DNA from 3 places in the Methylibium sp. T29-B genome. Region 1 is predicted to be linked to each of the others. Evidence: predicted binding sites of a transcription regulator. Region 1 holds the regulator's gene; each other region holds the start of a gene.
What was found. The regulator FNR, encoded in region 1, switches genes on or off when oxygen is low (the NO sensors DNR and NnrR bind a similar motif). The targets are predictions, from matches to a motif close to TTGATNNNNATCAA.

Region 1 (3,266 bases):
CGGCCTGGCTGCCGGGCAGAGCAGGCTGGACTGGCGGCGTGTGTTCCGTCCGCGCGTGCTGGTCTACGGCGTGATCCTGCTGCTGATCTCGGTCGGCTTCGTCACCAGTCTCGTGCTGCGCAGCCCGATGCGCGTCGACGTGGTGCGCGACCGCGGTACGTTGGCAAGGCTGGTCGACGAAGGGCGCATCGAGAATGTCTACCGGTTGCAGATCATGAACGCCACCGAGTCGGAGCAGCGCTACCGGGTGGTGGTGAGCGGCATCGCCGGCGCGCAGGCGCAGGTGCGTGACGAGGTGCGGCTGGCCCCGGCCGAGTCGCGCTGGGTGCCTGTCGCGGTGCAAGTGCCGCCGCAGAGCGCCGCGGCCCTGGGCCCCGGCGCCCACCCCTGCGCTTCGAGATCATCCGCGAGGCCGACGGCATGCAGCCGGCGGCCAGCGTGTCCGAGAAATCCACCTTCGTCGTGCCGCGCTGAACGCGGCCCTCTCCGGAGCAACCCATGACCCCGAACGAGAACGCAACCCGCCCGACGCCCGCGCCTGAGCGGCCGCTGCCCTGGTGGCGCGAGCCCATGCTGTGGCTGGTGCTGGGCGGCCCGCTGGCGGTCGTGGTGGCTGGCATCGTCACTGCCGTGATCGCCGTGCGTGGCAGCGACCCGGTGCTCAGCCGCAGCAGCGAACCGCTGGGCAGCGACACGCCGGCAGTGCAGGCGCGCAATCATGCGGCCACGCCGCGCCCCGAGCGCTGAGCGTGGTGCCGCCCGTCGACCCGGAGCTCGCGACGATGAGACAACGCACGCTGTGGATCGCCTGGCCGTCGTTCCTGATGGCGGGTGTGCTGGAGGTCCTGGTGTTCAGCGCAGCCGACCCGGCGGAACTGAACGGCTGGGTCGGGCGCGCGCTGGAGACGGTGTCGCCGGCTGGCGTCTACACGCTGGCCTTCTTCGCGTTCTGGACCGTGTGCGCGCTGACGTCGATGTTGACGCTGCTACTGGCAACGCCGGAGCCGGCCAATACCGAGCCGCGCCGCTGGCCCTGAGTCGCGCCGGGCGAGGCAGGCGGCGAACCTTCAGCAGGCCGGGCCGTTGACGAGCCGGCGCAGCCCGGATTCGTCGAGCACGCGGATGTCGCGCTGCTTCACCTCGAGCAGACCTTCGTCCTGGAACTTCGAGAAGGTGCGGCTCACGGTCTCCAGCTTGAGACCGAGGTAGCTGCCGATCTCCTCGCGCGTCATGCGCAGCACGAGCGACGAGGCCGAGAAGCCGCGTGCCTGCAGGCGCTGCGTGAGGTTCAGCAGGAAGGCCGCGAGCCGCTCCTCGGCCCGCATGCTGCCGAGCAGCAGCATCACGCCGTGGTCGCGCACGATCTCGCGGCTCATGATCTTGTGGAACTGGTGCTGCAGCGGCGTGGATTCGCGCGACAGCTTCTCGAGCTGCGAGTAGGGGATCTGGCAGACCTGGGAGTCCTCCAGCGCCACCGCGTCGCAGGCATGGCGGTCGGTGCTGATGCCGTCCAGTCCCAGCAGTTCGCCGGCCATCTGGAAGCCGGTCACCTGGTCGCGGCCGTCGTCGGCGGACACGCAGGTCTTGAAGAAGCCGGTGCGCACCGCATAAAGCGACTCGAAGCGATCCCCGGCGTGGAACAGCGTGTCGCCGCGCTTCACGGGGCGGCGGCTGCCGACCAGCTGGTCGAGGTGGTCGAGATCGTCGTCCGACAGCCCCACCGGCAGGCAGAGCTCGCGCAGGTTGCAACTGGAGCATGCGACCTTGAGGGCCTCGATGCGGATCGGTTCACGTTCCATGCGCTTCATTATGATCTTGTGCGCCACCCGCGATGGAGCATGTGAGTCGGCGGCAGTGTCGTGAGGGGCAAGTTGCATGATCGACCTCAAGCTGTGCGTGGATTGTCGGAGGCCGCCGGCGACCGGCCTTGACCCAGATCAAGAGCCCGGTGAGAGGCCCTCGGCACAGTCCGGACATGCCCCCTCCGACCCTGACCGACATGCTGGAACCGGCTGCGCCGAGCGAGGAACTCCTGAGTCGTCTGGACGCCGGTGGGCCGCGCTACACCTCCTACCCGACTGCCGACCGCTTCGTGGAGGCCTTCGGCCCCGCTCAGTACCGGCAGGCCCTGGGCCAGCGCCGCAGCGGCGCCCCGGCGGCCGGCGCGGTGGGCGGCGGCACACCGCTGTCGATCTACGTCCACATCCCATTCTGCGAGTCGGTCTGCTACTACTGCGCCTGCAACAAGGTGATCACCCGGCAGCACCGGCGCGGCACCGAGTACCTGGAGTGGCTGGGCCGCGAGGTGGCATTGCACCAGGACGTGATCGGCAGCCGCCAGCGCGTCAGTCAGCTGCACCTCGGCGGCGGTACGCCGACCTTCCTGGACGATGCGGAGCTGTCGCAGCTGATGGCCCTGCTGCGCGGCGCCTTCGACCTGCAGCCGCAGGCCGAATGCTCGATCGAGGTCGACCCGCGCACCGTCAGTGCCTCGCGGCTTTCGCACCTGAAGGCGCTGGGCTTCAACCGCCTGAGCTTCGGCGTGCAGGACTTCGACCCCGAAGTGCAGCACGCGGTGCACCGCGTGCAGCCGGCCGAGCAGGTGGAGGCGCTGATCGCCAGCGCGCGCGCATTGGGCTTCGATTCGATCAACGTCGACCTGATCCACGGCTTGCCCAAGCAGACCCCGGCCTCGCTGGCCCGGACGGTGGAGCAGGTGGCGCGGTTGCGGCCGGACCGCGTGGCGCTCTACAGCTATGCGCATCTGCCGCAGCGCTTCAAGCCGCAGCGGCGCATCCATGCGGCAGACCTGCCGGGCACCGCCCAGCGCGTGACGATGCTGTCGAACGCGATCGCCGCCTTCCTGGCGCACGGCTACGACTACATCGGCATGGACCACTTCGCCCTGCCGGGTGACGCGCTGGCCGCGGCCAAGCGGCAGGGCCGGCTGCACCGCAATTTCCAGGGCTACAGCACCCAGCCCGACTGCGACCTGATCGGCCTGGGCGTCTCGGCCATCGGCCGCATCGGCGCGACCTACAGCCAGAACGCGAAGACGCTGCCGGAGTACCAGGACGCCCTGCGCTCCGGGGAACTGCCGGTGGTGCGCGGCCTCGTGCTGACGCGGGACGATGTGGTGCGCCGCTCGGTGATCATGGCGCTGATGTGCCAGGGGCGGGTGGTGTTCGAATCCATCGAACTGGCCCACCTGCTCGATTTCCGCCGCTACTTCGAGGCCGAACTGCGCCGGCTGCAGCCACTGGCCG
Region 2 (3,266 bases), on a different contig from region 1:
GAGCCGGCGGCCTGAGGCATCCGGCGACCGCGTCGGCCTACCGGGCCGGCTTGCGGCGGCGTGGTGCGGCGGCGGGCTTGCGGACCCGCGCCGCCTGGGCGCGCAACGCCGCCTCCAGCGCCAGCCGGGCCCAGGGTCGCAGCGCATCGGGTGACTCGGTCGCCTCGTCGGGCGGCGTCCAGTAGCTCATGGTGGCGGTCCGCACCACGCCGGCGCGCGAACTTTCGTAGACGAAGGCCCGCCCGCCGGCGTCTCGCCACTGCGGCAACGTCTGCGCGTCGGTCTTGAGGTAGAGCTGGTCGGCGGCGATCAGACCGATCATCAGCCCGTCGAGGTAGAGGCCGTGGCCACCGAACATGCGCTTCGCATGCGCCGGTCCCACGGATGACAGCAACTCGACGCAGTGCGCAGCAAATTCGTCGCGGGGTGGGGCCATTGCCACAGTGTAGGCAGCGACCTTGGGGCGCAGGCCATCCTGCGGGGCAAAATCCGGGCTGCCTCGATGACACGCCACGCCAGCCCGCCACGGACCCGCCCATGACCCTGCCCTACGACCCGATGAGCCGGCCGGACAAGGCGCAACTGCGTCGCATGCTGCAGGCCGAGCGGCAGAGCCTGACCGATCGCCTGGAGCGTGCCGAACAGCTGCAGGGCGTGCTGCGGGTGTGGCTCACGCAGCGCGAGGACGTGACGGTCGGCGCATACTGGGCCATCAAGGGCGAGTTCGATCCCCTGCCGTCGCTGCACCGCTGGACCGAGGGTGCCGGACACGGTACCGGCGAGGGCCCGCCGCGCCGGATCGGCCTGCCGGTGATGAACCGCCAGACCAAGCAGCTGCGCTTCCACCAGTGGTACCCCGGCTGCCCGATGGAGGAGGATGCCTACGACATCCCCCAAGCCCAAGGGCACCGACCTCGTGATGCCGACGCTGTTGCTGGTGCCCTGCGTCGGCTTCGGCCCGAAGGGCCTGCGGCTCGGCTACGGCGGCGGCTTCTACGACCGCACGCTGGCGGCCCTGGAGCCGCGGCCGTTCACGGTCGGCATCGGCTACCGGCACGGCTACATCGACTGGCTCGAGGGCGAGCCGCACGACATCCCGCTCGACGCCATGCTCACCGAGGACGGCGTCGCCTGGTCGCGCGAAGACTGATCGCGCGCCGCCTCAGAAGCGCCAGCCGAGCCCGACGCCGAACAGCACCGGGTCGACCTTGAAGGTCCCCGCCTTCACCCCCGCAGCCGACACGTCGGTGCGGATCTGCACCTTCTTTACATCCAGGTTCAGCACCAGCCGGTCGCCGAGCGGCACGTCCACGCCGGCACCCACCGACAGGCCCACGCTGTTCTTCTCGATGCTGAACGGCGCCGGCAAGTCGACCGACGAGAAGCGCGTGTAGTTGATGCCCGCGCCGAGGTAGGGCTGGACCGCCGCGCCGGGCAGGAAGTGGTACTGCAGCGACAGCGTCGGCGGCAGGTGCTTGAGGCTGCCGATGCGCGTGCCGGAGGCACTCACGTCCTGCTTCTGCGGATAGGTCAGCACCAGTTCGGCGGCCCAGTTCGGCGTGAAGAAGTAGCTGATGTCGAGTTCGGGGAAGGTCTTGCTGTCGATGGCCAGGCCGACGCCGGTGCTGTCCTTGTTGGCCGGGTCGAGGTGCAGCGCGCGCACGCGCACCAGCCAGTCGCCGCCGGTCGGTGCGGCGGCCGCGGCGCCACCGAGGGCGGCGAGGGCGAGGGCGGCGAGGGTCTTCTTCTTCATGATGAGCTTCACTCCGGAATGCACGGGGAGCTTCCCGCCCGTGCATTGCAGTGCGTGGCGGGACGCCGCGGCTTGCGTTGGCTCAAGCGCGCGGGCGCGCAGCGTTGAAGCCGCTGCGGCTTTCTGAGGCAGATCAACCCGACGCGTCGCGGTGTGCACGCGGCGCTACAGTCGCCGCACCGCCTTCCCAGGAGTCGCGATGGCCCGCTCGACCGCCTACCTGAAGACCTACCGCGTCGGCCGCAAGCTGCGGCTCAAGGACATCGACCCCGGTGCGCGGCCGGCCGCCAGCAGCAGCCGCGAGGCCGACGATGCGCGGCTCGCCGAACTGGCGATCGAGATCGACCGCCTGCAGGACCTGCTCTACGCCAACGGCAGTGCCGGCCGACCGCCCAAGCTGCTGCTGGTGCTGCAGGGCATGGACACCTCGGGCAAGGACGGCACCGCGCGCTCGGTGTTCCGCCAGTGCAGCCCGCTCGGCGTGCGCGTGGCGGCCTTCAAGGCGCCCACCGAGGTGGAGCGCGCGCACGACTTCCTGTGGCGCGTGCATGCGGTGGTGCCGCGCGCCGGCGAGGTGGTGGTGTTCAACCGCAGCCATTACGAAGACGTGCTGGTGCCCTTCGTCGAAGGCTGGATCGACGCCGCCGAGCGCCAACGCCGGCTGGCCCACATCAACGCCTTCGAGCGCCTGCTGCACGACAGCGGCACGACCCTCGTCAAGTGCTTCCTGCACATCTCGAAGGACGAGCAGCGCGAACGGCTGCAGGCGCGTCTGGACGACCCCGCCAAGCGCTGGAAATTCCAGGTCGGCGACCTCGAGACGCGCTCGAAGTGGAGGGCCTACCTGGCCGCCTACGAAACCGCGCTGGCGGCCACCTCGACCGCCTGCGCGCCCTGGCACGTGGTGCCGGCCGACAGCAAGAGCAACCGCAACCTGATGATCGCGACGCTGGTCGCGCAGGCGCTGGCGGGCATGAAGCTCAAGCCGCCGAAGCCCGACTTCGACCCGGCGGCAGTGCGCGTGGTCTGAGCGCGCCGCGCGCGTTTCAGCCGCGCGCCGACGCGAGCCGGCGGCAGACCTCCAGCGTCAGCGCCGACTGGTTGAGCGTGTAGAAGTGGATGGCCGGGGCACCGCCGGCGATCAGCCGCTCGCACAGCCGCGACACCACCTCGATGCCGAAGGCGCGGATCGACGCGGCGTCGTCCATGTAGCCCTCCATCTTCAGGGCCACCCAGCGCGGGATCTCGATGCCGTCGCGCATCGCGAACTGCGCGATGCGCGCGTAGTTGTGGAACGGCATGATGCCCGGCACGATCGGCGCGTCGACACCCAGCGCGCGCACCTCGTCGAGGAAATGGAAGTAGGCGTCGGGGTTGTAGAAGAACTGCGTGATCGCCGCGTCGGCGCCGGCCTTCATCTTGTTGGCGAAGTGCTGCAGGTCGCGCCGCGCGTAGCGCTGCTGCGGGTGGTACTCGGGGTAGGCGGCCACCTCGATGCGCAGGTCGGTGCCCT
Region 3 (3,266 bases), on a different contig from region 1:
AGCACTGCCAGAAGCAGTCGGGCACCTCGTTCTCCATCGTGCTGGGCCTGCCGCGCGAGAGCCTGGTGATCGAAGGCGGCCCGGTGTCCACCTACCGCGACACCGGCGAGAGCGGCCTGCCGGTGGATCGCAAGTTCTGCCCGAACTGCGGCTCGGCGATCGTCTCCGAAGTGGCGGCTGCACCTGCCCTCACCTTCCTGAAGGCCGGCACGCTCGACGACACGTCGGCGCTGCAGCCTCAGATGGAGATCTGGTGCGACCACGCCCAGCCCTGGGTGGCGCAGGATCCGAGCCGGGCCCGCATGCCGGCCAATCCGCCGCTGGGCTGAGGAGCCGCCGAGAACCCCGCGGCGCCGCACCGCGCCGCGGGCACGTCAGTCGACGAACTCGACCGCCAGCCCCGGCAGATCGATGCCACGCAGCACCGTGTGCCAGGTCTGCCCCGCACGCACCGGCTGCGCGGTGGTGAGCGTGCCGGTGGTCACCAGTTCGCCGGCCTGCAGCGGCAGCGCCTGCGGCTGACGCGACAGCACGCCGGCCAGGTGCGCCAGCGCGGCCAGCGGGCTGCCCAGCACGTTGGCGCCCACGCCCACCTCGCGCACCGCGCCGTCGCACACCAGCTCCAAGGAAAAGGCCGCCAACGCCGAGCGCAGGCCGGGCTGCAGGCGCGCCACCGGCTGCGGCTCGCCGACCAGCAGCGCGCCGTGCAGCGCGGCGTCGGCCACCGTATCGGCAGCGCGGAACTTCCAGCCCGGGAAATGCGACTGCACGATCTCGAACGCATGCGCCACCCAGTCGATGCAGTCCAGCAGTGCGGCCGCGTCAGCATCCGCCGGCGGCGCGCGATGGAAGTGCAGCACGATCTCGGGCTCGATCTTCGGCTCGGTGAACGGCGCCAGCCGGCACACGTGCCGTCCGCCCGACACGCGCACCACGGTCCGGTCGTAGACGTGGGCCCATACCGGATCGCGCACGCCGTACAGCGACCACATGTCCGGGTTGGTGAAGCCGATCTTGCGACCGATCGCGCGCGCGCCTTCCCGCAGCCGCGCCTCGTGCACGAGCTGCGCCACCGCGTACGCGGCCGGCACGTCGAAGCCGTCGAGCTGCGACGTGAAGGGCTCGATCTGCCGGGTCGCGTCCTGTGCGGCCTGGATCTGCCGGGCCAGGGCATCGAGAGAAGGCGGTGCGATGGTCATCGACATTCGTGCATCCCCGAGGCGTCGCTCGAAATCGACAGCGGCACGCTAGCGGCGGCGGTCGAACTAAGTCAATCCCTTTTCCTGTTCGAACCGCAGTCTTGATCCACGTCAGCGCCGCACCCGCCGCACGGCGAGATGATGAGGCCGGCTTCACTCCAGGAGAAACGCCATGAACCCCAACGTCGGAACCCTCGACCGCAGCGTGCGCATCGTCGTCGGCGCCGCACTGATCGCCGCCACCGTGGCAGGCGTCATCGGTCCCTGGGGCTGGCTCGGCGTGGTGCCGATCGCCACCGGTCTGTTCCGCTTCTGCCCCGCCTACCTGCCGTTCGGGCTGAACACCTGCGCCACGCGCAGCGGCAAGTGAGCGACAGGCACGCACCGCCATGGCCGACCGCACCGACAACCGCCCTCCCGCCCCGTACCGAGAGCTGACGCTGGATATTTCCGCTCGGCTTGCCACCCTGCGCACGGGCGTCCCCGACGTGATGAAGGGTTTCGGCGAGCTGGGCCGCGCAGCGATGGCCGATGGCGCGCTGGACAAGAAGACCAAGGAGCTGATCGCGGTGGCACTGAGCGTGGCCGCGCGCTGCGACCCGTGCATCGGGTTTCACATGCAGGCGTTGGCGAAGCTCGGCGCGTCGCGGCAGGAGCTGGATGAAGCGCTGGGCGTCGCCGTCTACATGGGCGGCGGACCGTCGCTGATGTATGCGGCCCATGCGGTGGCCGCCTATGACGAGTTCGCGCGCGGCCCCGACATCTAGCGCACCGCCGTCACACGCGACATGAGACGGCGATGCGCCGGCCGGCGCTACACGGTCGCAGCCGGGTAGCTGCCCTCGCCGTGGGGCGCGGCACGGAAGGCCGGCAGCGCCTCGGCCTGCGCCGCATGCGCGGCGAGCCGCGGATGTGCCGCGGCGTCCACCACCTCGGGGATCAGCGCCTGCGTGAAGCGCCAGGCAACCGCGATGGAGACGCCGGCCTGGTCGATGTGGTCGGTGTCCACCGCCAGCGGCCGCTGCGCCAGCGCAGCCTCCAGTTCGCCGTAGGCCACGCGCAGCTGGCCGCTGACGCGGTCGAACCACGGCGCATGCACCTTGTCGGCCGGGCGCAGGTTCTCGTAGACGATCTGCACGCTCTTCTCGCAGGCAGCGAGCGCCAGGCCCAGCAGGCTCAGCGTGCGCAGCCGCGCGGCCGGGTCGGCCGGCATCAGGCTGCGGCGCCGCGCCGCCGGCAGGGCCGCCGCCAGCGTCTCGGCGTGTTCGAGGATCAGGTTCGAGTCGAGCAGCACGCTGCCGTCATCGCACACCAGCGACGGCGCCTTGACCACCGGGCTGATCCGGCGAAACGTGTCGAAGCCCCGGAACACCGAGATCGAGCGGTGCTCGAACGGCAGCCCCAGCAGCTGCAGCGACACCGCGACGCGGCGGACGTAGGGCGAATCGAGCATGCCGATGAGTTGCATGGTGCGGGCGGCGCCTCCTGCGCGAACGACGTCAGAGCGAGAACTCGCAATGTATCGGCGTGTCGGGCTTCGCGCTGGGCTCGGGCATGCGGGCGCCATCGGGATCGAGCCGCCAGAGGCGCAGGCGGCAGCGTCGGGCGTCGGTGATGAACTCCGACTGCGCAGCGGCACGCCGGCCTGGATGCTCACCACGCGTCCTTGCCCTTGACCACCGGTACGTCGAGCCGCCAGAGGGTCTTGCACGAGCGTTCGGGGTCGATGTGCGCATAGGTGCCCCAGGTCTTGAACCGCGGCTGCGCGGTGGGGCCCGGCGGCGGCTGGAGTAGTGGCTGGCGCAGCCGGACAGCAGCCGCGGCAACAGCGCGGCGGCGGCCCGGGTCGCACGGACCCCTTTCGTCATCGTCGTCGTCGCCGGAGTTATTCGCAGGTCCCGGAGATCACCATCGAACCTTCCATCAGCACGAAGGGCTTCTTTGCCTCGAATGCGTACTCCTCCACCCGGATGGCCGAGAAGTGGACACCGCCGCCCGTGGCAGGCGCCACCGATGTGGCCACGAAGGAGCTCTCGCTGTTGCCAGCGGCCAGCACCTGCACCCGGC

Region 2: a site for FNR is predicted at 1,877-1,890, ahead of Y694_RS14345 (OmpW family protein). Genes of this name have one in related genera too.
Region 3: a site for FNR is predicted at 1,301-1,314, ahead of Y694_RS07165 (DUF2892 domain-containing protein). Genes of this name have one in related genera too.

The regions. Positions count from the first base shown of each region.
Region 1 covers NZ_AZSN01000084.1:5,182-8,447, forward strand. Annotated here, with positions in the region: partial or broken gene ccoG (cytochrome c oxidase accessory protein CcoG) at 1-474, shown strand, start outside; gene Y694_RS13675 (hypothetical protein) at 499-747, shown strand; gene Y694_RS13680 (hypothetical protein) at 783-1,037, shown strand; gene fnr (fumarate/nitrate reduction transcriptional regulator Fnr) at 1,068-1,799, opposite strand; gene hemN (oxygen-independent coproporphyrinogen III oxidase) at 1,976-3,266, shown strand, end outside.
Region 2 covers NZ_AZSN01000092.1:11,684-14,949, reverse strand. Annotated here, with positions in the region: partial or broken gene Y694_RS14360 (DUF2917 domain-containing protein) at 1-15, shown strand, start outside; gene Y694_RS14355 (TfoX/Sxy family protein) at 38-436, opposite strand; partial or broken gene Y694_RS14350 (5-formyltetrahydrofolate cyclo-ligase) at 538-1,150, shown strand; gene Y694_RS14345 (OmpW family protein) at 1,163-1,753, opposite strand; gene Y694_RS14340 (polyphosphate kinase 2 family protein) at 1,953-2,783, shown strand; gene metF (methylenetetrahydrofolate reductase [NAD(P)H]) at 2,800-3,266, opposite strand, start outside.
Region 3 covers NZ_AZSN01000029.1:32,094-35,359, forward strand. Annotated here, with positions in the region: gene Y694_RS07155 (GFA family protein) at 1-329, shown strand, start outside; gene Y694_RS07160 (2-keto-4-pentenoate hydratase) at 375-1,199, opposite strand; gene Y694_RS07165 (DUF2892 domain-containing protein) at 1,372-1,569, shown strand; gene Y694_RS07170 (carboxymuconolactone decarboxylase family protein) at 1,589-1,966, shown strand; gene Y694_RS07175 (glutathione S-transferase family protein) at 2,014-2,667, opposite strand; gene Y694_RS07180 (hypothetical protein) at 3,085-3,266, opposite strand, start outside.